Regions from separate parts of the Microbispora sp. NBRC 16548 genome, predicted to be linked through region 1. Evidence: riboswitches for the same ligand, from Rfam matches in the RefSeq annotation. Region 1 holds a riboswitch; the other holds the start of a gene.
What was found. Region 1 has a riboswitch for S-adenosylmethionine ahead of thrC (threonine synthase). Riboswitches for the same ligand answer to the same signal wherever they lie in the genome.
Positions count from the first base shown of each region.

Region 2: it holds a riboswitch for S-adenosylmethionine, as region 1 does, so the genes downstream of both, QSK36_RS40150 (aminotransferase class V-fold PLP-dependent enzyme) here and thrC (threonine synthase) in region 1, are expected to answer to the same signal.

Region 1 is NZ_BSSF01000018.1:122,845-139,580, reverse strand. It holds gene QSK36_RS36800 (MFS transporter) at 1-987, opposite strand, end outside; gene QSK36_RS36795 (alpha,alpha-trehalose-phosphate synthase (UDP-forming)) at 1,118-2,542, opposite strand; gene QSK36_RS36790 (RNA polymerase sigma factor) at 2,646-3,197, shown strand; SAM riboswitch class I at 3,294-3,433, shown strand; gene thrC (threonine synthase) at 3,448-4,710, shown strand; gene QSK36_RS36780 (MoaD/ThiS family protein) at 4,756-5,031, shown strand; gene QSK36_RS36775 (cold-shock protein) at 5,288-5,488, shown strand; gene groL (chaperonin GroEL) at 5,950-7,572, shown strand; gene QSK36_RS36765 (GNAT family N-acetyltransferase) at 7,645-8,073, opposite strand; gene QSK36_RS36760 (HelD family protein) at 8,070-10,055, opposite strand; gene QSK36_RS36755 (hypothetical protein) at 10,193-10,501, shown strand; gene QSK36_RS36750 (SCO6745 family protein) at 10,953-11,822, opposite strand; gene QSK36_RS36745 (CGNR zinc finger domain-containing protein) at 11,941-12,459, shown strand; gene QSK36_RS36740 (DNA repair helicase XPB) at 12,470-14,125, opposite strand; gene QSK36_RS36735 (hypothetical protein) at 14,198-14,728, opposite strand; gene QSK36_RS36730 (helicase-associated domain-containing protein) at 14,776-16,736, opposite strand, start outside.
Region 2 is NZ_BSSF01000026.1:7,212-21,509, reverse strand. It holds gene QSK36_RS40155 (helix-turn-helix domain-containing protein) at 1-281, shown strand, start outside; gene QSK36_RS40150 (aminotransferase class V-fold PLP-dependent enzyme) at 324-1,595, opposite strand; SAM riboswitch class IV at 1,646-1,761, opposite strand; gene QSK36_RS40145 (pentapeptide repeat-containing protein) at 1,822-2,499, opposite strand; gene QSK36_RS40140 (cytochrome P450) at 2,576-3,775, shown strand; gene QSK36_RS40135 (antibiotic biosynthesis monooxygenase family protein) at 3,755-4,105, opposite strand; gene QSK36_RS40130 (SAM-dependent methyltransferase) at 4,102-5,082, opposite strand; gene QSK36_RS40125 (Rossmann-like and DUF2520 domain-containing protein) at 5,244-6,134, shown strand; gene panC (pantoate--beta-alanine ligase) at 6,125-6,979, shown strand; gene QSK36_RS40115 (class I SAM-dependent methyltransferase) at 6,993-7,637, opposite strand; gene QSK36_RS40110 (TetR/AcrR family transcriptional regulator) at 7,698-8,348, shown strand; gene QSK36_RS40105 (L-aspartate oxidase) at 8,394-10,931, shown strand; gene QSK36_RS40100 (type III pantothenate kinase) at 10,939-11,721, shown strand; gene lysS (lysine--tRNA ligase) at 11,781-13,466, shown strand; gene QSK36_RS40090 (NADP-dependent oxidoreductase) at 13,575-14,298, opposite strand, start outside.

The DNA.
Region 1 (16,736 bases):
ATCGATCATGCGCGTGAGGCCCATGGGGAACTGCACCGAGATGCCGAGCCCGCTGAGCGCGAGCCCGGCGTAGCAGACCGGTGCCGAGGTCCCGGTCCAGAACAGCGCCCAGCCCGCCAGGGTCACCCCGAGCGAACCCAGCAGCACCGACCCCGGCGCGAAGCGCAGGGCCAGCCGGGCGCCGCCGAACCGGCCCGCCGCCATACCGGCCAGCATCGCGGTCAGCCCGGTCGCCGCCACACCGGGCGACAGCCCGGTCCGCTGGGAGAGCAACTCGGCGGCCCACAGGTTGAAGGCGAACTCGAGGGCCACGCAGCACAGCAGGACCACCCCGGCGACGTGGAAGCGCCAGCCGTACGGCACCCTGCCGCCTGATCCTCCCGCCCCGGCCGCAGACGACGGCGGCGGCGGGGCGGGCACCGGCGGCACCCAGACCCGGCCCATGAGCAGGGCCAGCAGGAGGGTGGAGGCCACCGGCACGAACAGCGCGGGCCGCCAGCCGGCCGACGACTCGGCCACCACGCTGAAGGCGTAGGTGGTGGCGATTCCGGCGGTCACGGCGACCGCGTTGGCCTCGCTGATGACGGCCGCTCCCGCCGGGCCGTGGTGGTCGCTGAGCACCGCCATCATCACGTACAGCGCCGTCGAGCCGCAGCAGCCGGCGAGGGTGAAACCGGTCAGCGTGAACGGGAGCGCGTGCCCGAACGCGACGAGGAGCACCCCGGCGTTCATCCCGATCAAACCGGCCCAGATGACGACACGGCGCCCGAACCGCCTGGTCAGCGCGGGCAGGGCCAGCCCGCCTGCGATGCCGCCGAGTGCCATCCCGGTGCCGTGCAACCCGGCGACGGCCTGGGACACGCCGAGTTCGGCGCGCAGGAGGGGCAGGGCGGCCGACAGGCCGTAGAGGTAGGTGGCGAAGGTGGCGAGCTGGAGATAGATCAACCAGGTGGGGCTGTCCCTGGTGACCTTTATGTTGCGGTCCAAAACCAGGCAAGGGTAGCGCAGCAGATCATCGACAACGAGAGCGGGCCACCCGCCATGGCGCTCAGCACGTGCGCAGGCACCGGGTCAGCACCTGCGCAGGCACCTGGTCAGCACCTGCGCAGGCACCTGGTCAGCGCAGCGCGGCGAGCTGGTCCTCGAACCAGCGCTGGGGCGGCAGGGCGGTGGCGGCCTCCCGCAGCCGCAGGCCCCGCGTGAGCCGCTCCTGCTCCGGCAGCGTCAGCGCCGCGTACAGCGCCGCCGCCGTGCCGGACACGTCGTAGGGGTTGACGAGCAGGGAGTCGGCCCCCAGTTCGGCCGCCGCGCCCGCCTCGCGGGACAGCACCAGCGCGCACCGGGGCGACAGGATCGGGCCCTCCTTGGCCACCAGGTTCATGCCGTCCCTGATCGGATTGACGAGCAGGACGTCGGCCATCCGGTAGGCGGCCAGCGAGCGCGGGTAGTCGTCGTTCACGTTGAGGATCAGCGGGTCCCAGTCCTCGGTCGCGTACTCGTCCTCGATCTCCTTGGCGCAGCGCTGCACGGCCGCCGTGTACTCGCGGTACTCCGGCAGGTCGTGGCGGGAGGGGTAGGCGAACGCGAGGTGGACGACCCGGCCGTGCCATTCGGGATGGGCGGCCAGGAACTCCTGGTAGGCCCGCAGGCCGCGCACGATGTTCTTGGACAGCTCGGTGCGGTCGATGCGCACGATCAGCTTGCGGTCGCCCACGAGGTCCCTGATCACGGTCATGTGCGACTCGACGTCCTGTTCGGCCGCCCGGGCCAGCAGCGCCTCGCCGTTCACACCGAGCGGGTGGACGCCGATCCTGGTGGTCCGCCCGTCGTGCGTCACCGTACGGGCGGCATGGTCCACTTGGGCCCCGAGCAGCGTCTCGCAGCAGTCCATGAAGGCGCGGGCCCAGCGCGCGGTGAGGAATCCGGCGTGGTCGGCGCCGAGGATGCCGGTCAGCACCTCCGCCACGACGTCCTCGGGCAGCAGCGCGAAGTATTCGGGCGGCGCCCAGGGCGTGTGCGAGAAGTGGGCGATGCGCAGGTCGGGCCGCTCGACCCGGAGCATCGCCGGTGTCAGCGTCAGGTGGTAGTCCTGCACCATGACGCGCGCCCGGTGGGCCGCCTCCTCCGCCAGAGCCAGGGCGAAGGCCCCGTTGTACGTGCGGTACGACTCCCACTCGCGGCGGAACCGCGTGCCGAACTCGGGGGCGAAGGGCGTGTTGTAAAGCAGGTGGTTGACGAACCAGAGGGTCGAGTTGGCCACGGCGTTGTAGGCCCGGTGGAAGACCGCGGGCGGGATGTCCAGCATGCGGATCGGTCCCGTGTCGAAGGCCCGGTCGAGCCGCCCGCCGGGCGCCTGGCGCACCGCGCCCCGGTCGCCGTCCGACAGCGCCGCGCAGACCCACAGGACGTCGGTGTCCCTGACCACCTCGGACAGGCCGGAGACGAGCCCGCCCCCGCCCCTGCGCATGGTCAGGCCGCCGTCGTCCGACAGCGTGAAGGACACCGGGCCCCGGTTGGACGCGATCAGAACGGTGCTGCTCATCTTGGGGTTCCCTCGATCAGAGCGGGCGCGCATGCCGGAAGATTAATAAAAGCCGACCTCCGTCAATAGGATGTCAACCGATCGCGGAAGGGCTGGATACGGCATGGCACTGGACGACACGACCGAGGACCTGGCCCGATCGGCTGCCCAGGGGGACCATCGCGCGCTCGGTGAACTGCTGCGGCGCATCGAGCCCGACGTGCTGCGGCACTGTGAGCGGCTTCTACCGTATCGGCAGGACGCCGAGGAGGCCGCGCAGGACACGCTGCTCGCCGTGGCGCGCAACATCGCGAGGTTCGAGGGGCGGGCCAAGTTCAGCACCTGGCTGCACATCGTGACCGTGAACTGCGCCAGGACCACCTACCGCTCGCTCAAGCGGCGCTCGTCGGAGCAGGCGGAGGAGCTGCCCGAGCAGCGGCCCGATCCCCGGCGGGTGAGCGTCATCGCGGGGTCGCGGCTCGACCTGCTCGACGCGATGGAGGCGCTTGAGGCCGAGCGGCCCGACCTCGCCCAGGCGCTCGTGCTGCGCGACATCTGCCAGCTCGACTACGCGGAGGTCGCCGACCAGCTGAAGATCCCCCTCGGGACGGTCAAGTCCCGTATCCACCAGGCGCGCAAGTACGTGCAGAGTGCCCTCGGCGAGGCGTACGGCTGATACAGATCGTCTCGCGATGTGAGACGCGGGAACGGACACCGGGGACGCCGGGGTACAGTGCTAGGGACCTTTCTCGGAAGGTCCTACAACTGAACATGCTCATCCAGAGGGGTGGAGGGACCGGCCCTGCGAAGCCCCGGCAACCTCCCCGGTGTCGAACTCGTGCCCACGAGGCCCGGCCGGGACAGGTGCCAATTCCGGCTCGCGGCCAGGGTGGTCGCGAGCGAAGATGAGGGAAAGGCCTCGCTTCATGGCGCACACCAACACTGCCGCGAACACCGTCGAGTTCGGCCCCGCCACCGGTCTTTCGTGTCGCGAATGCGGCGCTCTTTACGACCTCGGCCCGATCTTCGCCTGTACGGAGTGTTTCGGCCCCCTTGAGGTGGCGTACGACTTCGGCGAGGTTCGCCGGGAGGACATCGAGTCCGGCCCGGCGAACATCTGGCGGTACCGCTCCCTGCTCCCGGTTCCCGCCGGCGTGGCGGCCAAGCCCAACCTCCAGCCCGGCTGGACCAAACTCGTGAAGGCCGACCGGCTGGCGGCCGAGCTGGGCCTTCGGTCGCTGCACGTCAAGGACGACTCCGGCAACCCGACCCACTCCTTCAAGGACCGGGTCGTCGCGATCGCGCTGGAGGCCGCGCGCAACTTCGGCTTCCACACCCTGTCGTGCTCCTCCACCGGCAACCTCGCCGGCGCGGTGGGCGCGGCCGCCGCCCGGGCCGGGCTGGACTCCTGCGTGTTCATCCCCGCCGACCTGGAGCCGGCCAAGGTCACGATGGCCGCCGTGTACGGCGGCCGCCTGGTCGCCATCGACGGCAACTACGACGAGGTCAACCGCTTCTGCTCCGAGCTCATCGGCGACGAACTGGGCGAGAAGTGGGGCTTCGTCAACGTCAACCTCCGGCCCTTCTACGCCGAGGGCTCCAAGACGCTGGCGTACGAGATCGCCGAGCAGCTCGGCTGGCGGCTGCCCGACCAGATCGTCATCCCGGTGGCCTCCGGCTCGCAGCTCACAAAGATCGACAAGGGCTTCCGTGAGCTGATCAAGCTGGGGCTGGTCGAGGAGCGGCCCTACCGGATCTTCGGAGCGCAGGCCGAGGGCTGCTCGCCGGTCTCCCAGGCGTTCAAGGCCGGGCAGGACGTCGTGCAGCCGGTGCGGCCCGACACCATCGCCAAGTCCCTCGCCATCGGCAACCCGGCCGACGGGCCGTATGTGCTCGACATCGCGCGGCGGACGGGCGGCGCGGTGGAGGACGTGAACGACCGGGAAGTGGTCGAGGCGATCCGTCTGCTGGCCAGGACCGAGGGCGTCTTCGCCGAGACCGCGGGCGGCGTCACGGTCGGTGTGCTGCGCAAGCTGGTGCGCGAGGGCCGCCTCGACCCCGACGCCGAGACCGTGGTGCTGAACACCGGCGACGGGCTCAAGACGCTCGACGCGGTGGCAGAGCACGCCCGTCCCGCCGCCGTCATCCGTCCCTCTCTCGACGCCTTCCGTGCGGCATTCGCCAACTGAAAGCGTTTCAAAAGGTCCATCGGCAGTAACGAAAGCGAGTGAACAATGAGCGTTTCCGTGCGGATTCCGACGATTCTCCGGACGTACACCAACGGCGCCGCGGAGGTGAGCGGGGAGGGGGGAACGCTCCGCGAGGTCCTGCAGAAGCTGGACGCGGACTACCCCGGCATCGGCGGGCGCATCCTGGACGAGACGGGTAAGATCCGGCGTTTTGTCAACGTCTACGTCGGGGAAGAGGATGTCCGATTCGCCGATGGTCTGGACACCGCCACGCCGGACGGGGTGCAGATTTCGGTCATCCCCGCCGTCGCCGGAGGCTGAGTCGCCGCGCCGGGGCCGAGCACCTGACATGCGCTTCTATCGATGAAGAAGTCATGCGAAGCCATGGCAAACGGTGTAGCTCTCAACTATTCAACAGCAAAGTGAATATTCTTCGATCCCGCTTTGAGCGAACGCCAAGTAGTAGTTTGCGGATTGACTCTGTTGTCCTACGCCTTGACACGGGTATGGTCGAGGACGATCGACAAAACCGGGGGCTTCTTGGGTGTGGTCCCCAGCCCAGCAAGAGGAGTCGGAAGTGGCGCAGGGCACCGTCAAATGGTTTAACGCGGACAAGGGCTACGGCTTCATCGCGGTAGACGGTGGTAAGGACGTGTTCGTCCATTACTCGGCAATCCTGATGGACGGCTACAAGGCCCTCGAGCAGGGTCAGCGGGTTGAGTTCGACATCACGCAGGGTCAGAAGGGCCCGCAGGCGGAGGCCGTACGGGCCGTCTGATCCCGTCATCGACCTTGGAAGGCCCGGCCGCGGATCCCGCGTGCCGGGCCTTCCGCTTGCCGTGTCGCCCGCTTCGCCATCGGGGTGCCCACACCCGCCGGGTCGTGCCGGAGGCGCGCCATGAACGCCGCCCTCGCCGTGCTTGGTCGCTGTGCTTCTTTGCCTCGCGTCGCTCGGCTGCTTCGGGCGCGTTCGGGCCGGAGGCGCGCCCCCTGGGCTCGCCTGGTGTCTCCCGCTTGCCATCGGCTCGCTGATCTGGACATAACGTCCAAGCTGGTCAGCGAGGCTTCCGCTTGCACTCGCAGGGGTAGAGTGCTAAATACTTGTTTGGCACTCTGAGGTCGAGAGTGACAACAACCGGGATCGGGGCGATGGGGCCCGCGCAGGGATAGCGGGTCCGCGCCGTCGCGGGCGTCGGCTCGGTCCGTTGAAGACACCCTGCTACTGGGAGGTCTAGCCTAATGGCAGCCAAGATGATCGCGTTTGACGAGGACGCCCGGCGCGGTCTCGAGCGCGGTATGAACCAGCTCGCCGACGCCGTGAAGGTGACCCTCGGCCCCAAGGGCCGCAACGTCGTGCTGGAGAAGAAGTGGGGCGCCCCCACGATCACCAACGACGGTGTCTCCATCGCCAAGGAGATCGAGCTCGAGGACCCGTGGGAGAAGATCGGCGCCGAGCTCGTCAAGGAAGTCGCGAAGAAGACCGACGACGTCGCCGGTGACGGCACCACGACGGCTACCGTGCTCGCCCAGGCGCTGGTCCGCGAGGGTCTGCGCAACGTGGCCGCCGGCGCCAACCCGATGGCGCTGAAGAAGGGCATCGAGGCCGCCGTCGAGCGCGTCAGCGAGGAGCTGTCGAAGCTCGCCAAGGACGTGGAGACCAAGGAGCAGATCGCCTCCACCGCCTCCATCTCCGCCGCCGACACCGAGATCGGCGCCCTCATCGCCGAGGCGATGGACAAGGTGGGCAAGGAAGGCGTCATCACCGTCGAGGAGAGCAACACCTTCGGCCTGGAGCTGGAGCTCACCGAGGGCATGCGCTTCGACAAGGGCTACGTGTCCGGCTACTTCGTGACCGACCCCGAGCGCATGGAGGCGGTCTTCGAGGACCCGTACATCCTGATCGTCAACTCCAAGGTCTCGGCGAACAAGGACCTGCTGCCGCTGCTCGACAAGGTCGTGCAGTCCGGCAAGCCGCTGGTCATCATCGCCGAGGACGTCGAGGGCGAGGCCCTGGCCACCCTGGTCGTCAACAAGATCCGCGGCCTGTTCAAGTCCGTGGCCGTCAAGGCTCCGGGCTTCGGCGACCGCCGCAAGGCCATGCTGGGCGACATCGCCATCCTCACCGGTGGCCAGGTCATCTCCGAGGAGGTCGGCCTCAAGCTCGAGAACGCCACCCTCGACCTGCTCGGCCGCGCCCGCAAGGTCGTCATCACCAAGGACGAGACCACGATCGTCGACGGCGCCGGTGACGCCGAGCAGATCGCCGGCCGGGTCAACGAGATCCGCGCCGAGATCGAGCGCACCGACTCCGACTACGACCGCGAGAAGCTCCAGGAGCGCCTCGCCAAGCTGGCCGGCGGCGTCGCCGTCATCAAGGCCGGCGCGGCCACCGAGGTCGAGCTCAAGGAGCGCAAGCACCGCATCGAGGACGCCGTCCGCAACGCGAAGGCCGCGGTCGAGGAGGGCATCGTCCCCGGCGGTGGCGTGGCCCTGCTGCAGGCCGGCGCCAACGCGTTCGACAAGCTCGAGGTCAACGGCGACGAGGCCACCGGTGCCGCGATCGTCCGCAAGGCCCTCGAGGAGCCGCTGAAGCAGATCGCCGTCAACGCCGGCCTCGAGGGCGGCGTCGTGGTGGAGAAGGTCCGCAACCTCCCGGCTGGTGAGGGCCTCAACGCCGCGACCGGCGAGTACGTCAACATGTTCGAGTCCGGCATCATCGACCCGGCCAAGGTCACCCGCTCGGCGCTGCAGAACGCGGCGTCCATCGCGGCGCTGTTCCTGACCACCGAGGCCGTCATCGCCGAGAAGCCCGAGAAGGAGAAGGCCCCCGCCATGCCCGGCGGCGGCGACATGGACTTCTGATCCATCTGCCTGCTTCGTCTCAACGGAAGGGCGGTTCCCCCTCGGGGGAGCCGCCCTTTCCCGTTGTGCGCCTCAGGTGAGGCGCCTGACCCAGCGGGCGCAGTCGGTCTGCATCGTGTAGCCCGCCGATGTCCAGGCGTGGTGCGCCAGGGCGTTGTCGTGCAGGACCATCGCGTCGGCACGGAACGCGCCGAACTTCCGGAACCGCTCCTCGGCGGCCTGGATCAGCAGCGATCCGATGCCCATGCGCCGGTGGGCGGGGTCCACGGCGAGCCGGTAGAGGTGGGCGCGCCAGCCGTCCCACCCGGCGATGAGCGTGCCGACCATGCGGCCGTCGATCTCGGCGATGAGCAGCGCCTCGGGATCGCGCTCGATCAGGGCCACGACCTTGCCGGAGTCGTCGTGCCTGTCGGTGTTCTCCGCGGCCTCCAGCCAGAACCGCAGCAGGGCCGGGACGTCGTCGAGCGCTCCGTGGCGGACGCGTACGCCGGGGGAGGTCATCGCAGCTCCTCGGGAAGGTCGCGGTTGTGCAGGACGGTCAGTGACGTTACCGCCCGGGTGAGGACCACGTAGAGGCGGGCGAGGCCGCGCTCCTCGGCCTCCGCGATCGCGGCCGGCTCGGCCACGATCACGTGGTCGTACTCCAGGCCCTTGGCGAGCGTCGCCGGCACCAGCAGCACCCGGTCGTCGCCCGTCGAGTCGGGGCCGAGCACCGTGTGCGGCACCGCGGCGGCCTCCAGGGCCGCGGAGAGCGCGGGAAGGCCGGGGTCCGCCGCGATGACCCCGATGGAGCCCTCCTGCGCGAGGGCCTGCCGTACGGCCTCGGGGAGGGCGGCGGCGACGTCGCTCTCTCGGCGTACGGACAGGGAGCCGGCGCCGGGACGCAGTGAGCGCGGCGGGGCGAGCTCCGGCGCGACGGAGGGCAGCAGCCGCGCGGCGAAGTCGAGGACCTCGCGGGGCACGCGGAAGCCCAGCGTGAGCTCGGTGACCTCGCCCGAGGGCTGGCCGAGGTGGTCGAGCACGGTCTTCCACGAACGCGCCGACCAGGGCGTGGTGCCCTGGGCGAGGTCGCCGAGCACGGTCGCCGAGCCGGTGCGGCAGCGGCGTCCGAGCGCGCGCAACTGCATCGCCGACAGGTCCTGCGCCTCGTCCACCACGAGGTGTCCCTGCGACGGCGTCCGCTCGATCAGGTCGCCGAGTTCGTCCAGCAGCGCCGCGTCGGCGGCCGTCCACTTGGCCGACCGGTGCGACTTGTACGGCTTGCGCCACACGATGAGCTGCTGCTCCTCCGGCGAGAGGTCCGACCGGGCCGCCTGGGCCAGGAACTCGGGGTCCGACAGCAACCGGAACAGCACCTGCTCGGGGGTGAGCTTCGGCCAGACGGCGTCCAGCACGGCCTTGACCGGCTTCGACCGGGCCACCGCGTCCTGCACCCGGTCGTCGGGCGACTCGCCGCGCCGTTCCATCTGCACGAGCACGGCGTGGGCGAGCCGCTGGGCCAGGGTGGCGCGGCCCGGGCCGTACCTCGTCGTGCCGCGCAGCGAGGCGACGATCTCGCGGACCTCGTGATCGGGCACCCGGTAGCGGTTGATGCCCTTGGTGAACAGCACCCCTTCGGCCGGCTTGGTGACGTGCAGCCACAGCGCGCGCTTGACGACCTCGGCCATGCGGGCGTCGCCCTTCACGGCCGCCGCCGCGGGGTCCTCGGGATGGGCGTGGTCGCCCAGGACGCCGGCCACCGTCGTCTGGTCGACCTTGACCTCGCCGAGCGCGGGCAGCACCGAGGAGATGTAGGAGAGGAAGGCCCGGTTGGGCCCGACGATCGTCACGCCCGAGCGCGACAGCTTCTCGCGGTGGGTGAACAGCAGGTAGGCCGCGCGGTGCAGGCCCACGGCCGTCTTGCCGGTGCCCGGCGCGCCCTGCACGCAGACGGTCACGCCGAGGTCGGCGCGGACGATCTCGTCCTGGTCGGGCTGGATGGTCGCCACGATGTCCCGCATCGGGCCGGTGCGGGGCCGCTCGATCTCCTCGGTCAGCAGCCTGCTCTGCCCGAGCGCCCTGCCGTCGAGAGGTTCGTCCTCGTACGCGGTGAGGTCGCCGCCCTGGTAGCCGAACCTGCGGCGCAGCGCCACCCCCATGGGGTCGGCGGGACTGGCCTGGTAGAAGGCGCGCGAGATCGGGGCGCGCCAGTCGATCACGAGGGGCCGGCTGCTCTCGTCGTGGACGTGCCTGCGGCCGACGTAGACCATGCTCGGCAGGTCGTCGTCGGCCGCGCGGTCCAACCGGCCGAAGAACAGCGGCGCGTCGGGGTGGTCGGCCAGTGCGGCCACTCGCTGGTCGAGCAGGCCCTGCAGAACCTGCTGGGACACCCAGTCGCCGGCGGCGTCCGCCGACAGCGACTGCGCGTGCTCGCGCATCGCTCGCAGTGCGGCGCGGGAGGCCGCGAGATGGGCGCGCTCGGCTTCGAGCACATTTCCGGGCATGCGGAAGCTCCTCCGGGCATGACGGGGACAGGACTGGTGGAAGCGGGAAGCACAAGAGCTTAGCGATGGGCACCGCGATGCCGAAACGGTATTTCTCTCGCGTGTCGCCGTTTCCCGGAGCGGGTATCTGAACCCGGGTGACGCGCACCGTGGTTCCTCCGGCGATCCCGGCGGCGGCGAGCCTGCTGCTCGCCACGCTATGGGGGTTCGCGGTCTTCGGCGACTGGAGCAGACAGGCCTTCTGCACGACGAGCCTGGGAGCGTCGCCGGACTGCGCGGACCGGATCGCCTCGGTGATCGCGCTGTCCGTGATGGTCGGGGTGGTCGCGGCGTGCGCCACCGGGGTCGCCTGGCTCGCCAGGCGCGAGTCCCTGTACGGCGTCGCGGTGGCGGTCTGGGTCATCGCGCTGGCGGTGCTGTTCGTCGGCGGCCTGGCCGCCCAGTGACCGCCTCCCGATGACCGGCACGTGAAGCTTTGCGGCGGCGACGATGGAGCGCTCCATCGTCAGGCCGCCGGGGAAACAGTATGCAGTGGGGTGATTTGTCCTGATGTGCCGCGTTATGTGAGCCGTGAGCGCTCACCGGCGGGCGAGGTAACAGGCAGCGAGAAACCAGGAGTAAGACGAAAAATGCGTATATTGCGTGATTCGTCTTGTCTGCTGGGTATTGCCGCCATCACGACTGCATCATGTGAGGGTAAGGCGCGAGGGGGTGATGTGGTGACAAGGCCCAAGGGCATCTCCTGGACCTAGGTCATGTCCACGCACGTTCACCGGGCTCGGGGAGCGGAGCGGGCTTCGCCGAGGACCGGAGCTTTCTTCCGGCGCGGTGACCGGCCCGGCCGACGTCGCGGACACCCCGCGCTGAGCGCCGGCCGTGTGGGTGGCCGGCCGCCCCTTACTCGGGAGCCTGGATCTTGCCGATGCCGAGCGTGGTGACGGCGGGCAGCAGGCCCGACTCGAACACGGCCCCGAGCAACGGCCGGTTGAGCTCGGCCAGCCGCTCGGCCCCCGCCTCGCCGAGCGCCCGCCACGGGCCTGCCGCCAGCTCGTCGGTCATGCGCTCGACCTGGTCGCGCAGCGCCCGCCCCGCCGGGGTGGCCGTCCCCTCGTCGTCGATCAGCCCGCGTGCGGCGAGCCGGTCGCGCGCGGCGGACCATTCCTCGTCGCCCCAGCCGCGCCCGGCGAAGTTCTCCGCCGGAGCCGCCCCGACCGCGGCGAAGGAGACCAGGGCCTCGCAGGCGTCCAGACCGGCGGCGTGCAGGGCCGTCAGGTGCCCGTCGCCGCGGTGCTCGCGCAGCACCGTGTACGCCTGCCACAGCGCGAGGTGCGGTTCCTCCGGCCAGGGGAGGTCGAGGTTGGCCGCGGCGAGCGGCCGGTGGGCGACGTCCACGCTCTCCGCCGCCCTGATCGCCAGCTCGGCCGCCTCCTTGAGACCTTCGTCGATCCGGTCGCCGAGGAGCCCTCGTAACGTCCGGTCCATCGCCCGCAGCCGCGCGTCGAGCACCTGTGCGGGCGTCGCGGTCTCCCAGGCGCCCGGCACATACTGCGCGATCATGCTCGGGCTGAAGCTGTAGTAGGTCGCGGCGACCAGCGCGGGTCCCGCCGCGCCCAGCGGCGCCGTGCGCCAGGCGAAGTAGCTCGGCCAGCGCGTCGTGACGTCGTAGCCGAGCGCGGCGGCCTCCTCGAATGCCTCCGGGCTGTAGTAGAGCGTGGCGTGGACCGGCTCGATCTGGTGCCACATGGTGCGGGCCAGGCGTACGGACATGCCTCAAACCTCACTGTCTAGGTAAGCTACGACAGTGACGATAGAGCCGTGGCGCATCACTGGTCAACCAGAGATAGACAGTTATGTCGGGAGTAGGGCGGAGCTCGCCGTCCTCCTGGTGAACGTCCTGGCCGTCGACGCGTCGCACGGGCGTCATGTCACACCGCCGCAAACGGGCGGCGAACGGCTGGCCGCGATCGAGGCCGGCCTCGCCGCCGCCGGTCGCCCTCCGAGCGCTCTCACGGCGGCCGACGCCGACCGGCTCGCGGAGGTCGCCGCCGAGCTTCACCCGCTGTACGGCGCGGGGGACCGCCTGCCCGAGGCCGCCGCGCGGCTCAACGACCTCCTGGCGCGGCACGGCGCCGTGCCCACCCTGCACGGCGACCCAGGAAAGCCGCTCCAGCTCGCCTTTCACCGGCCGGAGGCGACGCTCGTGGACGCCTGGGCCGCCGACATGGGCACCGCGCTGGCCATGGTCATCGGGGTCGGCCAGGGGGCGCGGCTCGGCGCGTGCCAGGCCGCGACGTGCTCCCTGGTCTTCTTCGACACCACGCGCAACGCCTCGCGCCGCTTCTGCGACCTGTCGTGCCAGAACCGGGCCAAGGCCAGCGCCTACCGCGCCCGGCGGCGTACGTGACCCGGGGAGGTCAGCGCGCCGGGTCCTCCTCGCCCACGTCGTCGGCGTCGATGATGTTGTAGGCGTACCCCTGCTCGGCCAGGAACCGCTGCCGGTGCGCGGCGAACTCCTGATCGACCGTGTCGCGGCTGACCACCGAGTAGAACCGCGCGCCGCCGCCGTCCGCCTTGGGGCGCAGCACCCGGCCGAGCCGCTGGGCCTCCTCCTGGCGCGAGCCGAACGTGCCGGAGACCTGGATCGCCACGGCCGCCTCGGGCAGGTCGATGGAGAAGTTGGCGACCTTCGAGACCACCAGCACCCGGATCTCCTTGTCGCGGAACGCCTGGAACAGGCGCTCGCGCTCCTTGACCTTGGTCTCGCCCTTGATGACCGGCGCGTTCAGGTGCTCGCCCAGCTCGTCGAGCTGGTCGATGTACTGCCCGATGACCAGCACCTGCTCGTCCGCGTGCCGCCGCACCAGCGCCTCGGTCACCCTCGTCTTGGCCGGCGTGGTCGAGCAGAACCGGTAGCGCTCGTCGCTCTCGGCCATGGCGTAGGCCAGCCGCTCGTCGTCGCCGAGCGTCACCCGCACCTCGACGCACTCGGCGGGGGCGATGTAGCCCTGGTTCTCCATCTCCTTCCAGGGCGCGTCGTAGCGCTTCGGCCCGATGAGCGAGAAGACGTCGCCCTCCCGGCCGTCCTCGCGCACGAGCGTGGCGGTGAGGCCGATGCGCCGGCGGGCCTGCAGGTCGGCGGTCATCCGGAAGATCGGCGCGGGCAGCAGGTGGACCTCGTCGTAGACGACGAGGCCCCAGTCGCGGGCGTCGAACAGCTCAAGGTGCCGGTAGGTGCCCTGCCGCCGGGTCGTCATGACCTGGTAGGTGGCGATCGTGACCGGGCGGATCTCCTTCTTGGTGCCGGTGTACTCGCCGATCTCGTCCTCGGTCAGCGAGGTGCGCTTGAGCAGCTCCTGCTTCCACTGGTGGGCCGAGACCGTGTTGGTGACCAGGATCAGCGTGGTCGCGCGGGCGTGCGCCATGGCCGCCGCGCCCACGATCGTCTTGCCCGCGCCGCACGGCAGCACCACGACGCCGGAGCCGCCGTGCCAGAACGCGTCGGCCGCCTCCTTCTGGTAAGGCCGCAGCGACCAGCCGTCCTCGCGCAGGTCGATGGGGTGGTGCTCGCCGTCGACGTATCCGGCCAGGTCCTCGGCCGGCCAGCCGAGCTTGAGCAGCGTCTGCTTGATGTTGCCGCGCTCCGAGGGGTGCACGGCCACGATGTCGGCGCCGTGGCGCTCCCCGACCAGCGGCTGGATCTTTTTGGAACGCAGCACCTCCTCCAGCACGGCGCGGTCGGTGCTGGTGAGCACCAGGCCGTGGATGGGGTGCTTCTCCAGCCGCAGCCTGCCGTACCGCGCCATGGTCTCGGCGACGTCCACGAGCAGCGCGTGCGGCACGGGATAGCGGCTGAAGCCGATCAGCGCGTCGACCACCTGCTCGGCGTCGTGCCCGGCGGCCCGGGCGTTCCACAGCGCGAGCGGGGTGATCCGGTAGGTGTGGACGTGCTCGGGCGCGCGTTCGAGTTCGGCGAACGGGGCGATGGCCTTGCGGCACTCGCCCGCCCTCGGGTGGTCGACCTCCAGCAGCAGCGTCTTGTCCGACTGGACGATCAGAGGCCCGTCACTCAATGCCTGCTCCCCCTCGTACGGCTACCGCATATCAAACACGAGGCCGGGCCGAATCAGTCCCAGTCGCGGGAATCAGTCGTCGAGGTAGCCGTTGACCCCGGCCCAGATGACCGCGCCGATCCCGATCACGAACAGGACGACGTTGATGCCGATGGCGATCCACGTCCACTTAAGCAGCCTGCGGGACTGGTCCGGCGCGATGTCCACCTTGCTCAGCGCGATCCCGGACAGGATCGCCCCGGCGATGCCGCCCAGGGAGATGTAGCAGCTCAAGGCCAGCACGAGGCTGATGACGAGGGCCACGATCGCGTGCGTGCGCGGGCCCTCCTGCCTCGGCGGGTAACCGCCGGGCGGGTAGTAGCCGTACTGCTGCTGATAGGGATTCGGTCCCGGCTGACCGTACTGGCCAGGCTGCCCGTACTGCCCCGGCTGGCCGTACTGGCCGTATTGCCCGTACTGCTGGTTGGGGTCGGGTCCCGGCGGCGGGCCGTACGGCCCGTACTGCTGCTGTCCGTAGGGGTTGGAGCCGGACGGCGGTCCATAGGGATTGGACGGGGTCTGCCAATCCTGGGGTCCCTGCCCCGGCTGCTCTGGAGTCGTCACCCTGAAATCCTTTACTACGGGAGACCTCAAGATTTACCACGGATATGTCATCGGCCGATCTCGGCGATGCCGGTGATGCGGTGCAAGGCGAAGCGGTGGACCGTCGCCCGGGTCTCGTCGTACGCGGTGAGGTAGCCGCCCTCCATCCGGGCCGGTTCGAGGATGCGGCTGGTGGCGTGTCCCTGCGAGTCGAGGTAGCCGATCCACACCCGCGACCCCTGCCGGATGGCCTCCTGCAGTGCGCTGATCGTGGCGGTCGCGGGGGAGCGGGGCACCTGGCCCTCCGGCGCCTCCACGGGCCGCCGCCGCGAGTCCCCCGCCCGCATCGCCCGCACGGCCGCGGCGAGCACCTCCGGGTCGGGCGTGGCGCTCGCGGTCACGCGGGCGGCGAGCTGTCCCTCGGTCCGCCGGGCGTCGGCCCGCGCGACGACCACGTCGCCCTCCAGCGACTCGGCCACCGGCGCGTACCCCATCGCCCGCAGCGAGTCGACCAGCGCGGCCCTGGACGTCTTGGAAGCCAGCACGGTCGGCGCGAGCCGCCGCAGCCGCAGCAGGTGGGCCCGCTTGTCCGCGAGCACCTCGTCGAGCAGGGCCGGGTCGTCGCACCGGATGTACGCCGACGCCGTGCCGACCCGGATACGGCCGTGACGGCGGGCGACATCGGTGACCAGATACCTCAGCGGCTGCGGGACCGGGGTGGCCGAGTGTCGTTCCAGTACGGCGAGCAGGTCGTCGGCGGAATGACCGGCGTCGAGCGCCCGGCGGACCGACTGCTCGGAGAAGCGGTACACCGTCGCCCCGCCCTTGCTCTCCACGTCCGCCGTCAGCGCGAGCCTGCGGCCGAGGTCGGTGGTCAGCGGGCCCGGCGCCACGGCCGTGAGGTCGGCCTGCAGCAGCACGTGGTCGACCGGCTCAGGCAGCAGCGGCGCCAGCAGGCCTGCCGCCGTGCCGTCGCCCCGGGCCACGGCTCGGCCGTGCGTGGCCGGCACGCCGAGCCCGGTCACGCCGATGTGCTCCGCCTCGCGCAGCGCGAAGCGTACGAGCCGGTCGCGCAGCGCGGGGCGGCGGCGGGGCTGCTCCCAGGCGAGCCGGGCCAGCACGGACTCGGGCGTCGGCGCGAGGCCGGGCGGGGCCGACTCCAGCACGGCGAGCGTGCGCGCCCGCGTCTGTGCGGCCCCCGGCCTGCGCAGGTCGGGGTGGAGGGCGTTCAGCGGCCGGTCGCGGTCGTCCCGTTCGCCGATCAGCCCGGGCGCGCGTTCCATCGCGGCCCACGCGTCGGCGAGCACGGCCCAGCGGTCCTCGGTGGCCTTGATCCGCCAGCCGTCGTAGCCGCCCGTGGGCAGCCATTCCCCCTCGCCCGCCGCGACCAGCCCGGCCGCGTGGGCGACCTCGACCACCAGCCCCGCCGCCCACTCCGGCAGGTCGAGGAGCTGGGCCGTCCGCCTGAGGTCCCGTACGGCGAGGCCGCCCGCGCGCAGCACGCCCGGCGGGTCCACGCTCCACACCTCGCACAGCTCCTCGACCGTGCGCACGAACGTGAACGCCTGCCCGGCGGCCGTGCGGTCGGCCAGGTGCTGGTCGCGTACGGGCCCCTCCAAAGCGGGCGGGCCGGGGGACAGGTCGCGGTGCACCCGGCCGTCGCGCAGCACGAGGGCGACCTCACGGGGGAGCGCGACGGTCTCCTCCCCGGTCGCGCCGAGCAGCCCGCGGGCCAGCAGTTGCTCGATGGGCGACTGGGCGCTCGCGGCGTCCACCTCCCGGCGGGCGTTCGGCAGCCGTCCGCTCGCCGGGCCCCAGACGAGCTCGTCCAGGGCCGCCCGCGCCTGGGGGGAGACCTCGCCGACGAGGCGCGCGACCGTCGCGGAGTCGGCCAGCAGCGCCGCGAGCCGCTCCCCGGCCGGTCGCCCCCCATCCGCTTGGCCGCCGCCCTCGTACGCCGGGTCGATGTCCCGCAGGAGCACGTCGAGCCGTTCCGGCGGGTGGTGGCGGAACACCTCGGCGACCGGCG
Region 2 (14,298 bases), on a different contig from region 1:
CTTCCGTAATCGAGCAGGGCGCCAGAAAGCTTCTCGCCGAGGCGCGCGGTCATCAGCTCGCCGAGGCGCGAAAGCAACTTGGGCTCGGCCAGAGGGATGTCGCGGCTGTCATGGGTCTGAGCGTTGCCCGGATCTCACAGATCGAGCATGGAGAGGTCACATCCCTCGAGGTCATCGCTCGCTATGTGGAGGCGCTCGGGGCCCGCTTGGACCTGGTCGTCGACTTCGGCGATCGGACGTTGCGCCTGCCTGTCAGCGAGAAGTCGACGGATGCCGCTTGATTGGGGACCTCTTGGGCGAGATCCCCAACTCACTTTCCGTCTTCAGGCGGTGGCGATCTCGCGTAGGGCCTCGACGAGGCGGTCGACGTGTTCGGTGGTCGTGCCGATGCCGACCGAGGCGCGTACGGCGCTGAACGTGCCGTCCGCGCAGCCGCCGTCCTCACCGCCGCCGAGGAGGTGGCGGACGAACGGGTGGGCGCAGAACTTGCCGTCCCTGACGCCGATGCCCCACTCGGCCGACAGCGCCTCGGCGACCTCGCGGGCCGTACGGCCCTCGACGGTGAACGACACGATGCCGACGCGCGGGTGGTCCTGGCCCCACAGCGACAGCTCGCGTACGCCGGGGATCGCGGCGAGCCCGGCGCGCAGGCGGGCGAGCAGCCGCTCCTCCTCCCGCACCAGCGCGGTCCAGCCGGTCGCGGTCAGCGCGTCGCAGGCGGCGGCGAGCGCGATCGCGCCGAGCACGTTGGGGGTGCCCGCCTCGTGCCGCGTCTCGGGGTCGTCGCTCCACTCGGTGGTCTCGCCCACCGCCTGTACGGCTCCGCCGCCGCGCAGGTACGGATCGGCGTCGGCGAGCCAGTCGGGGCGGCCCACGAGCACCCCGGCGCCGAACGGGGCGTAGAGCTTGTGCCCGGAGAAGGCCACGTAGTCGAGGTCGAGCGCGGCCAGGTTGAGCTCGCGGTGGGGGACGAGCTGGGCGGCGTCCACGGCGATCCGCGCGCCGTGCCGGTGCGCGATGTGGGCCAGCCCGGCGATCGGCCACAGCTCGCCCGTCACGTTGGAGGCGGCGGTCACGACGAGCAGGGCCGGGCCGTCGATCGCGGCCAGCGCCTCGTCGGCCGCCCGGATCGCCTCGCCGGGGAAGGCGGGCGGCGCGAGCCGTACGGCGTTCGGCCAGGGCAGCAGAGATGCGTGGTGCTCGGTCTCGAACACGACGACGGTGGTGCCCTCGGGGAGGCTGCGGGCCAGCAGGTTCATGGCGTCGGTCGTGTTGCGCACGAAGACCAGCGCGTCGCCGGGGCGGGCGCCGACGAAGGCCCGCACGGTGTGCCTGGCCTGCTCATACCTGGCCGTCGTGAGCTGCGAGGCGTAGCCCGCACCCCGGTGGACGCTGGAGTAGGCCGGCAGCGCCGCCGCGACGGCGGCGTTCACCGGCTCGAGACAGGGCGCGCTCGCCGCGTAATCGAGGTTCGCGTACGACACGAGCCTGCCGCCCCTGACCGGCACCTCCAGGTCGGCGCCCACGACAGCCGGTAGGCGCACGGGCTCGGAGATGCGGTTGACGGCCTGCTGGACGAAGGTGAGTGCGGACAACGCCATGCCTCCTCGGGGTCGGGACCCCGGCCATGGCATCGGAAAGGCGGAGCCCGCGCTTGCCCGGCACACCTCGTGCCGGACCCGGTCCTCACCCGGGGCACCCCGCCGCGAGCGCGAGGGTTGCCGGCCAGCAAGCCGGGGCTTGACGCTGGCACTCATGACCTGGACGGCACTATAACCCGACACCGCCCTCCGGCCGCAAGTGCGGACGACCCGAGCGAAGTCAGTCGTTGTCGACCGTGACACCCAGGATGTGGGCGAACATCGGCGCGAGTTCCATCAGCTGGACGCCGCTGATGGTCGCGCCGCGCAGCGCGTCGTAGCCGTCGGAGATGCCGAGGGACACGGCGCCGCGCAGGTCGACGCGGGACATGCGCGCCTTGTCGAACCGCACCCGTTCCAGCGTGGAGCCGGGGAAGGCGACGCCGGTCAGCGTGGCGCCCGCGAAGTCCACGTCGCGCAGCGTGCACTCGACGAACGAGACCTCCCGCAGGTCGGCCGCGCGGAGGTTGACCGAGTCGAGCTTGCATCGGTGGAAGAGCACGTGGTTCATCTCGGCGCCGGGCAGCGCCGTGCCGGCCGGGGCGCTCATGACGATCTCCGCGTCCGCCCAGACGGACTCGGTGAGGTCGCCGCCCACCCAGCGCACGCCGTTCAGCCACACGTCCGAGAACCGGGCGCGCCGGAATCGGCCGCCGGCGAACGTCACCGAGGCGAACGCCGACTCCATGAACCGGGCGTTGGACGCCTCGGCGTCCTCGAACTCCCGCCCGTCGAACAGGACCGTGTCGTAGTCGCCGCCCTGAGTGAGCCGGCCCTCGAACGGTTCGAGGTGATCGGCATAGGGCAACTCGCCGAGTTCGCGGGGTTCCCTGCGATGCTGTTCGCGGCGCTTCGGCATCGCCCCAACCTACGCCATGACGGACCCGCACGCCCGTACTCCCAGGCGAGGCCTTTCATCCGTATTGTTGTCCATTGTGAAGTTTGATCCCTGGAATTCCGAGTTCATCGCGTACCCCTATGACGCCTATCGCGACCTGCGCGACAACGATCCGGTCAGCTTCTTCGAGCCGACAGGGCAGTGGCTGATCGCCCGCCACGCGGATGTGAACGCGCTGCTGCGCGACCGGCGTCTCGGCCGGTCCTACCTGCATGTGGCGACGCACGAGGCGTTCGGCCGCGAGCCCGAGCCGGAGTTCCAGGAACCGTTCTGGCGGGTGATCCGGGCCGGGATGCTCGACGTCGAGCCGCCGGTCCACACGCGGCTGCGCCGCCTGGTGTCCAAGGCGTTCACGCCCCGCATGGTCGAGTCGCTGCGTCCCCGCGTACGGAAGATCGCGACCGAGCTGACCGAGGGACTGGTCGAGCGCGGCGGCGGCGACCTGCTGGCCGAGGTGGCCGAGCCGCTGCCGGTCACCGTGATCGCCGAGATGCTCGGCGTGCCCGAGGCCGACCGCCACCTGCTGCGCCCCTGGTCGGCCGACATCTGCGGGATGTACGAGCTGAGCCCCTCGCTGGAGGTCCAGCACACGGCCGTACGCGCGGCGACGGAGTTCGCCGGCTACCTGCGCGAGCTGGCCAGGGCACGCAGGGAGCGGCCCGGCGACGACATGATCTCGGCGCTGGCCCAGGTGGTCGACGACGGTGACCGGCTGACCGAGGACGAGCTGATCGGCACCTGCGTGCTGCTGCTCAACGCCGGGCACGAGGCCACGGTCAACGCCACCGGCAGCGGGTGGTGGGCGCTTTTCCGCAACCCGGGCGAGCTGGAGCGGCTGCGCGCCGACCCCGGCCTGATGCCGACGGCGGTCGAGGAAGTGCTGCGCTACGACACCCCGGCGCAGATGTTCGAGCGGTGGGTGCTGGAGGACATCGAGGTCGGCGGGGTGACGATCCCCCGGGGTGTGGAGATCGCGCTGCTGTTCGGCTCGGCCAACCGCGACCCCGAGGTATTCGCCGACCCGGACCGTCTCGACATCGGCCGGGCGGACAACCCGCACATCTCGTTCGGCGCCGGCATCCACTTCTGCCTCGGCGCGCCGCTCGCGCGGGTCGAGATGGCGGAGTCGTTCGGCGCCCTGCTGCGGCTGGCGCCCAAGCTGGAACTCGCCGAGGAGCCCGCCTGGAAGCCCAGCTACATCATGCGCGGCCTGGAGTCACTGAAGGTCACCGTCTGACACGACACCCGTGTGGTGGGCGCCCGTGTGGTGAGCGACCGTGTGGTGGGTGACCGTGGTGTCGTAGCCGAGCAGGACGGCCCGGGCCGCGGGCTCGACGACGGCCGTGCCGGGGTCGTCCCCGGCGAAGCGGCGGATCGCGTCCATCGAGTCCCACAGCGTCATGACCTGGATCTCCACCCGCCCGTCGGCGGCGTCCCGCCGCAGCAGGTACGCGCCACGGTGCCCGTCCACGTCGCGCAGGGAGGGCAGGACCGACGCGGTGAAGTGCCGCTCGTAGCCGTCCGCGCCCTCCGGGGTCGCGCTCGCGCGCCAGATTCTCGCGATCAAGATCTCTCCTCTCGATGTCGTGACTGGCTGAGCCAGCCGAAGCCGCCGAGACCGGCCGGGTCGATCAGCTCCGCCTCCTGGGAGGCCCGGCCGAGCGCGCGAACGTACCCGGCGGGATCGGTGGACGCCAGCGCGAGCGGCGGGCGGGCGCCGGTGACTCCCAGGTCCCGCAGCGCCTCCCGCTGCGTGGTGAGTGCGGTCGCCTCCGCCCCCGCCCGCTCGCCGGCCGCCGCGCAGGCGTCCAGCGCGACGTGGGCGGTGATGTCGCACGACCCGTCCGGTGTCGGCGGCACCACCGAGCCGTCGCGATATCCGGCGACCGTGCCGAGCGGGGGCCGCCGCCCGGCCAGATGGGCGTAGTCCACGGCGACCGCCGTGCCGCGTGCCAGCCGCCTGATCATCGAGGCCCACGCCTCGTCGCGGGGGCGGCCGATCTCGGCGCGTTCCCCCGGTGAGCGCAGCGGCCACCAGCGCTCCAGCCAGGCGAGGTCCTCCGGGCCGGGAGCGGGCCCGAGCCGTTCTTCGCCGGTCGAGGTGTCCACGAGCACCAGGCGAGGGCCGTCCGGCGTCATCTCGGCGATGTCGAGCGGCACGTTGTCCAGCCACTCGTTGGCGATCACCAGGCCGCCGGCCCCGTACGGCGCCTCCGGCTCCCAGACGACGCGCGGGTCGAGATCGCCGGGCCGGGGGGACAGGTCGACGGCGGTGACCCGCAGCCGCTTCGAGAGGTCCGGCGGCGCCGCGGCCAGCACCCGGGCGGCCAGCAGGCCGTTGCCGCTGCCCATGTCCACGAGATCGACCGGGTCGGGCCGCCCGAGGGCGGCGTCGACCCGCAGGAGCAGGCGCAGCACGGCCTCGGCGAAGGCCGGCGAGGCATGCACCGACGTGCGGAAATGCCGGTCGGGGCGCTCACGCAGGTAGAAGCCCTCCGCGCCGTAGAGCGCCCGCCGCATGGCCTCCCGCCAGGTGACCTCCACGACGCTTTAGGTTACCGACACGCCGGTGCCGTGACGAAAAGTAGTCACTTTCGTACTTATGGCTCAACATAGGCCCGTGAGAAACGGGACAAAATCCGACCGTTGGGCCACGCCCGGGCCGGCGGGAGCGCCGCCGCTACGCTGAACCGAGGGGAGGCGTCATGGAGACAAGTGACCGCCCGGCGCGGCTCGCCGTGGGAGTGCTCGGCGCGGGACGGGTCGGCTCCGTGCTCGGAGCCGCGCTCATGCTCGCGGGTCATCGGGTGGTGGCGGCCAGCGGCGTGTCCGACGCGTCGGCGCGGCGGGCCGCAGACCGCCTCGGCCTTACGCTCAGCAGGCCGGACGAGGTGATCGCCCGGTCCGAGCTCGTGCTGCTGACCGTGCCGGACGACGTGCTGCCCGGTCTCGTCTCCGGCCTCGCCGCCACCGGCGCCGACCTGCGCGGCAAGCTGCTCGTGCACGCCAGCGGCGCGTACGGCCTGGGCGTGCTCGACCCGGCGGCCGAGGCGGGGGCGCTGCCGCTCGCGCTGCACCCCGTGATGACGTTCACCGGCAGGAGCGACGACCTGACCCGGCTCAACGGCTGCTCGTTCGGCGTCACGGCGCCCGACCTGCTGCGGCCGGTGGCCGAGGCGCTGGTGATCGAGATGGGCGGCGAGCCGGTGTGGATCGCCGACCGGGACCGGCCGCTCTACCACGCCGCCCTGGCCGGCGCCGCGAACCACATGGTGACGCTCGTCGCCGAGTCGCAGGAACTGCTCGCGAAGATCGGCGTGGAGCATCCGGGCCGGATGCTCGGCCCCCTGCTGAGCGCGGCACTCGACAACGTGCTGCGTCTCGGCATCAGCGGGCTCACCGGGCCGGTGGTGCGCGGCGACGCGGGCACCGTGCGCAAGCACGTCGACGCGCTCATCCTGGCCGCCCCCGAGGCCGCGGACGCGTACGTCGCCCTCGCGAGGCTCACCGCCGACCGGGCGCTCGCGGCGGGCCTGCTCAAGCCGGAGGCGGCCGAACGCCTTCTCGACGCCCTGGGAGGGAACATATGGACCTGACCGTCGCCGCCGACCGCGCCGCCCTCGACAAGGCGAGGGACGTGCTCGGCCCCGGGAGGATCGCCCTGGTCCCCACGATGGGGGCGCTCCACGAGGGCCATCGGTCGCTTATGCGGCTGGCGCGCGAGCACGCCGACCACGTGGTGGTGAGCGTGTTCGTCAATCCCCTGCAGTTCGGCCCCAACGAGGACTTCTCCCGCTATCCCCGTACGTTCGACGCCGACCTTCGGGTGTGCGAGGAGGAGGGCGTGGGCGTGGTCTTCGCGCCCTCGGCCGATGACATGTACCTGCCGGACCGCCAGGTGGAGGTCTCGGCCGGCGGCATGGGCGGGGTGGTCGAGGGCGCCTTCCGGCCCGGCCACTTCGACGGCGTGCTGACCGTGGTGCTCAAGCTGTTCAACCTGGTGCGGCCGGACGTCGCGGTCTTCGGGCAGAAGGACGCCCAGCAGCTCGCGCTGATCCGGCGGATGGTGGCCGACCTCGACGTCCCGGTGTCGATCGTCGGCGCCCCGACCGTGCGGGAGCAGGACGGCCTCGCGCTGTCGAGCCGCAACAGGTACCTGTCCGAGGCCGACCGCCGCACCGCGCTCGCGCTGTCGCGGGCGCTCCGGGCCGGCGCGGCGCGGGCCCGGACGGCCGGGCCGGCCGGGATCCTCGACGCCGCCCGGGCCGTGCTGGAGGAGGCCGCCCGCTTCGACCCGCCGCTGCTGCTCGACTACCTGGTCCTGGCCGACCCCGCGACGTTCGCGCCGGTCGGCGACGACCACCGCGGCGAGGCGATCCTGGCCGTGGCCGCCAAGGTGGGCACCACCCGCCTCATCGACAACGTGGTCCTGACCCTGTAGCGGGCGCGGCGCCTCAGGCTTCCCCGGCCCGCAGCGTGAACCAGAAGGTGGGGAACGGGTTCGTCCCAGGTGTGACGTCGACCAGCTCCCAGCCGTCGAACCTGGCACGCAGCTCGTCGGCGGTGACGCCGGAGAATTCGTCGTCGAGCGTTCCGGGGCCATACCCGAACATCAGCAGACGTGCGCCGGGAGCGGCGCGGCGGGTGAGCCCGGCGGCGTAGGCGTCGCGGCGGTGCGGCGGGATGCCGCAGTAGCAGCTCAGGTCGAAGAACAGGTCGTAGGGGCCGGGCGCGTCCAGCTCGTCGAGCCGGGTGGCGTCTCCGTGCAGCAGCCGTGCGGCCACTCCCGCCGCGTCGGCCTTCTCCCGGGCCTGCTCGATCGCGCGGTCGACCAGATCGACGGCCACGACCTCCCAGCCGTGGCGGGCCAGATATATCGCGTTGGTTCCGGTGCCGCAGCCGAGCTCCAGGGCGCGGCCGGGCGGCAGCGCACCGTGCCCTTCCTCGCGCCCCTCCACGCGTCCCTCTACCAGGGCGACCAGCTCGGGCGGCGTCACGCCGGTGTCCCACGGCGGCTTGCCGTCCCGGTAGTACTTCTCCAGCGCTCGGCGCACGGCCTCCTCCTGATCAACGTCCGCGCCCGTGTTCGGCCTGTCCATGGCTCCTCCAGATTCTTAGAGTCAAACTCTAGTGATGGACTCTAGAGATATACTCGCGCCATGGACATCGTCAAGCGGCCGGACAAACGGGCGGAGCGCTCACGCCGCACCCGGGAGAAGGTCATCCAGGCGGCGCGGGAGCTGTTCGTCGCGCAGGGCTACGGGGCGACGAGCCTGCAGGAGGTCGCCGACCGAGCGGGTGTGGCCGTTCAGACGGTCTACTTCGTCTTCGGCAACAAGCGCACGCTGTTCAAGGACGTCGTCGACACGTCCATCGCCGGCGACACCGAGCCGGTGGCCGTCATGGACCGTGAGTGGTTCCGCGCCGCGTGCGCCGAGCCCACCGCGGCCGGTCAGTTGCGGGCGCACGTGCGCGGCACAAGTGAGATCCTCGGCCGGGTCGCCCCGCTCATGCCGATGATCGAGTCCGCCGGGGCCGCCGACCCGCAGATCGCCGCGCAGTGGCCCGACGGCCCCGATCCGCGCTACATCGTGCAGCACGCCGCGGCCGAGGCGCTGGCAGGCAAACCCGGCGCCCGGCCGGACGTCTCCGTCGCGATGGCGGCGGACCTGCTGTTCTGCCTGCTCAGCCCGCAGCTGTACCTGCTCTTCGTCCAGGACCGCGGCTGGTCGCCGGACAGGTGGGAGGAATGGGCCTGCGCCACTCTGACCGCCCAGCTCTGCACCGACCCTGGGCCGTGCCCCTCGTAGGAGGGGCCGGGGCGGCACCATCGCCGGGGGGGCGTTATCGTCATTATGACGAAAGGGGATCCCCTCATGGTGGCGCTCGCACGCAGACTCACCGCCCCCGCACCCGGCTGGACCGTCGAGGCCGACGCGGTCGTTATCGGGTCCGGCATCGCCGGCCTCACCGTGGCGCTGCGCCACGTCGAACTCGACCCCCTGGCGCGGGTGCTCGTGGTCACCAAGGACGTGTTGTCGGCCGGGTCCACCCGATGGGCCCAGGGCGGCATCGCCGCCGTGCTCGACCCCGAGGACACCCCCGACGAGCACCTGAGGGACACGCTCGTCGCCGGAGTCGGCCTGTGCGACGAGGAGGCCGTACGCGTCCTGGTCACCGAGGGCCCCGACGCGCTGAAGCGGCTGATGAGCCACGGCGCCGAGTTCGACCGCGACACCGACGGCGAGCTCCAGCTCACCCGCGAGGGCGGCCACCACCGCAACCGGATCGTCCACGCGGGCGGCGACGCGACCGGCGCCGAGGTGCAGCGGGCCCTGGCCGAGGCGGTGCTGGCCGAGCCCCGCATCGAGGTCATCGAGCACGCCCTCGCCCTCGACCTCCTCCTCGACGCCGAGGGCCACGCCTGCGGGGTCACGCTCCACGTGATGGGGGAGGGCGCCCGCGACGGCGTCGGCGCCGTACGGGCCGGGGCCGTGGTGCTGGCCAGCGGCGGCATGGGCCAGGTCTACGCGGCCACCACCAACCCCGTGGTGTCCACCGGAGACGGCGTGGCGCTGGCTCTGCGGGCCGGCGCGGTGGTCAGGGACATCGAGTTCGTGCAGTTCCACCCCACGGTCCTGTGGCTGGGGGAGGGCTCGACCGGCCAGCAGCCCCTCGTCTCCGAGGCCGTGCGCGGCGAGGGCGCGGTGCTGATCGACTCGAACGGCGAGCGCTTCATGCAGGGCGTGCACGAGCTGGCCGACCTCGCGCCCCGCGACGTGGTCGCCAAGGCGATCATGCGACAGATGGCGCGGACCGGCGCCGACCACGTCTACCTCGACGCCACCCACTTCGGCGAGGAGAAGTGGCGCTCCAGGTTCCCCACGATCCTCGCCGTCTGCCGCGAGCACGGCATCGACCCCGTCACCGCGCCCATCCCCGTCGCCCCCGCCGCCCACTACGCGAGCGGCGGCGTGCGCACCGACCTGCACGGCAGGACCAGCGTGCCCGGCCTGTACGCCTGCGGAGAGGTGGCCTGCACGGGCGTGCACGGCGCCAACCGGCTGGCCTCCAACTCCCTGCTGGAAGGGCTCGTCTACGGCGAGCGCATCGCCGCCGATCTGGCGGCCGGAAACCCGACTCGCGACCTCACGCCGCGCGAGCCCGTCCCGGCCGACGACCGGCCCGAGGGCCTGGTGGACCCGCGTACGCGGCCGAGGGTCCAGAGCCACATGAGCCGGGGCGCCGGAGTGCTGCGCAGCGACAGGAGCCTCGCGCAGGTCACCCGCGCGCTCTCCGACGCCCGCTGGACGCCGGTCGCGGTCGAGCCCTGCACCGAGTCGTGGGAGGCGACCAACCTCCTCACGGTGGCCTCCGCGCTGGTCGCCGCGGCCTCCGTGCGCGAGGAGACCCGCGGCTCGCACTGGCGGGAGGACCACCCCGACCGCGACGACGCCCACTGGCGGGCGCACATCGACATCGCCCTGACGGCGGAGGGACTGACCTTGACGTACACGCCTCACGAGGAACTGCGGACCGAGCTGGAGAAGACCGGCCTCGACCCGGACGCCGTGCTCGGTCTCGTCCGCGCCGCGCTGGAGGAGGACCTGGCCGGGGGGCAGGACGTGACCTCGGTCGCCACCATCCCCGCCGACCAGCGGGCCGTCGCCGACGTGGTGGCCCGCAAGGAGGGCGTGGTCGCCGGCCTGGCCGTGGCCGAGACCGTCTTCCGCCAGGCCGCCGGACCGGTCGAGGTCGAGCGGCACGCCGCCGACGGCGACCGCGTGCGCCCGGGCGACGTGGTGATGACCGTGCGGTGCGCGACCAGGGACCTGCTCACGATGGAGCGCACCGCGCTCAACTTCCTCACCCACCTGTCCGGCATCGCCACCCAGACCCGCCGCTGGGTGGACGCCGTCGAGGGCACCGGCGCCCGCATCCGCGACAGCCGCAAGACGCTGCCGGGGCTGCGCGCCATGGAGAAGTACGCCGTCCGGGCCGGCGGCGGGGTCAACCACCGGATGGGCCTGCACGACGCCGCCCTGATCAAGGACAACCACGTCGTCGCCGCCGGAGGCGTCGCCGAGGCGTTCCGCGCCGTACGGCAGGCCTTCCCCGGCCTGCCTATCGAGGTCGAGGTGGACAGGATCGACCAGATCGAGCCGGTCCTGGCCGAGGGCGCCGACGAGATCCTGCTCGACAACTTCACCGTGGACCAACTCGCCGAGGCCGTACGGCTGGTGGCCGGCCGGGCGCGGCTGGAGTCGAGCGGCGGGCTGACCCTGGACGCCGCCCGCGCCGTTGCCGATACCGGGGTCGACTATCTGGCCGTCGGCGCGCTCACGCACTCGGCCCCGGCACTCGACCTTGGTCTAGATCTTCGTGATGCATAATCAGGGAATGCTGCTCACCATCGACGTCAGCAATACCCACACGGTGCTGGGCCTGTTCGAGGGTGAAGAGGTGATCGAGCACTGGCGGATCGCCACCGACCCCCGCCGTACGGCGGACGAGATCGCGGTGGTGCTCCAGGGTCTGCTCGGGCAGTCGCCGCTGCTCAAGGACGCCGACATCAGCGGCATCGCGATCTGCTCCACGGTCCCGTCGGTGCTCAACGAGATGCGGGAGATGTCCCGGCGCTACTACGGCGACGTCACGGCGGTGGTCGTCGAGCCGGGTGTCCGCACCGGCGTCCCGGTCCGGATGGACAACCCGAAGGAGGTCGGCAGCGACCGCATCGTGAACGCGCTCGCCGCCACCACCCTCTACGGCGGGCCGTGCGTGATCGTGGACTTCGGCACGGCCACCTCGTTCGACGCCGTCTCGGCCCGGGGAGAGTACGTCGGGGCGGTGACCGCGCCCGGCCTGGAGATCTCGGTGGACGCGCTGGCCACGGCCGGGGCCCAGCTTCACAAGGTCGAGCTGGTCCGGCCCCGGTCGGTGATCGCCAAGAACACCGTGGAGGCGCTCCAGTCGGGCATCATCTACGGCTTCGCGGGCCTGGTCGACGGCATCGTGGACCGCATGACGGCCGAGCTGGCCTCCGACCCCGACGACGTCACCGTGGTCGCCACGGGCACCGGTGCGCCGCTCGTCATCGGCGAGGCCCGTACGATCGACGTGCACGAGCCCTGGCTCACGCTGATCGGCCTGCGGCTGGTCTACGCCCGGAACGCGTCCTGACGACTCCCTCGCGTACGGGACCATAGAAGGCAGGATCCCGTTCAGAGAGGACTGACGTGATGGACGCCGACTGGGTGGCGCGTTTCGCCGATGAGGTCATCGCCGAGGCCGAACGGCGCGCACCGGGCAAACCCGTCGTCTGCGCGTCCGGCCTCAGCCCGTCCGGCCCGATCCACCTGGGCAACCTGCGTGAGGTGATGACCCCGCACCTGGTGGCCGACGAGATCAGGCGGCGCGGCTACGAGTGCGTGCACATTATCTCGTGGGACGACTTCGACCGCTTCCGCAAGGTTCCGGTGGGCATCGACCCCGCCTGGAACGAGCACATCGGCAAGCCGCTGACCTCTGTCCCGGCCCCGCCCGGCAGCGAGTACCCGAACTGGGCCGAGCACTTCAAGGCGCCGATGATCGCCGCGCTGGCGGAGCTGGGCGTGGAGTTCCACGGCATCAGCCAGACCCAGATGTACACCTCAGGGGCCTACCGGGAGCAGGTGCTGCTCGCCATGCGCGAGCGGCGGCGGATCGACGCGATCCTCGACCAGTACCGCACCAAGAAGGCCAAGGCCAAGGAGGTCGCGGACGCCGACGAGGCCGCCGCCCTGGAGGGATCGGGGGCCGCGAGCGAGGACGACGGCTCCGGCGCCGGGGGCTACTACCCCTACAAGCCCTACTGCTCGGTCTGCGACCGCGACCTGACCACGGTCACGTCGTACGACGACGAGACCACCGCCATGTCGTACACCTGCGTGTGCGGCCACAGTGAGACCGTCCTGCTGTCCGAGCACACCCGCGGCAAGCTGGTGTGGAAGGTCGACTGGCCGATGCGCTGGGCCTACGAGGGCGTGGTCTTCGAGCCGTCGGGTGTGGACCACAGCTCGCCGGGCTCGTCGTTCGTCGTCGGCGGCCAGATCGTCCGCGAGGTGTTCGGCGCTCCGCAGCCGATCGGGCCGATGTACGCCTTCGTCGGCATCAGCGGCATGGCCAAGATGAGCAGCTCGAAGGGCGGCGTGCCGACCCCGGCCGACGCTTTGTCGATCATGGAGCCCGCGCTGCTGCGCTGGCTGTACGCCCGCCGCCGTCCCAACCAGTCGTTCAAGGTCTCCTTCGACCAGGAGATCCAGCGGATGTACGACGAGTGGGACACGCTGACCAGGAAGGTGCAGGACGGCACGGCGCTGCCGGCCGACCAGTCGGCCTACCGCCGCGCGTCGAGCACGGCCTCCCGGGCCCTGCCGGAGACGCCGCGGCGGCTGCCCTACCGGACGCTCGCCTCGGTCGTGGACATCGCCACCGGGCACGAGGAGCAGACGCTGCGCATCCTGCGCGCGTTCGACCCGGAGATCGGCGGGCTGGACGAGCTGCGGCCGCGGCTCGACCGTGCCCAGCACTGGGTGAACACGTACGTGCCCGCGGAGGAGCGCACGCAGGTGCGCGAGACGCCCGACAAGGAACTGCTCGACACGCTCGGTGAGCAGGACCGCGAGTCGCTGCGCCTGCTGGCGGAGGGCCTCGACGAGCACTGGTCGCTCGACGGGCTGACCACGCTCGTCTACGGCGTGCCGAAGGTGCAGGCGGGGCTCGACATGCACGCGAAGGCGGCCACGCCGGAGCTGAAGGCCGCCCAGCGCGCGTTCTTCGCCCTGCTCTACCGGCTGCTCGTCGGCCACGACACCGGCCCGCGGCTGCCCACGCTGCTGCTGGCCGTGGGCCGCGACCGGGTGCGCGAGCTGCTCGGTCGCGCCTGATCGGTCGTTCCTGATCCCTGCGTCCGATCTCCTGCGAGCGGGCCGGACGGCATGGCCGTCCGGCCCGCGGTCGTGTGCCGGGGCAAGCCAGGACTCCGGGTGGGGAGTTCAGGGCAGCAGGACCAGCCGGCCGCGCAGGCCGCCCTTCCGCAGGCGTTCGTGCGCCTCGGCCGCCCGCTCCAGTGAGTAGGTGCCGGCCACCCGCATGCTCAGCCGTCCCGCCTCGGCCAGCTTCGCGACGTCCCGGAGCTGGGCCGCGTCGGCGCGGACGAACACCGTCGAGACCCGGATGCCGCGCAGCGGGATGGGGCCCAGCCCGGCGCCGACGGCGACGAACGCGCCCCCGTTGCGCACGGCGTCCAGCGCGGGCAGGCCGACGACCGCCGCGTCCACCAGGCCGTGCACGCCGCCGGGAACGGCGGCTCTGACGGCGGCGGCCAGGTCGGCGCCCCTCGGCACGAACCACTCCGCCCCGAAGCCCCGCACCAGCGGCTCGTCGCCGGACGCCGCGACCGCCGCGACCCTGAGCCCCCGCGCCACGGCCAGCTCCACGAGATAGCCGCCGAGGCCGCCGGCCGCTCCCGTGACGAGCAGCGTCTCGCCCTCGGCGAGCCCGGCGAGGTCGAGCGCCTGGACGGCGGTGAGCGCGTTCAGCGGCAGCGTCGACGCCTCGGGCGCGGCCACCCCGGCGGGCGCGGGCGCGACCGCCGTCTCGTCCAGCACCACCAGGTCCGCCTGGGCCTTGAGCGGGTCCGTCAGCCGGTCCGACAGCCCGATGACCTGATCCCCCGGACGTACGCCCGTCACTCCCGGGCCGGTCCGATCGACCACG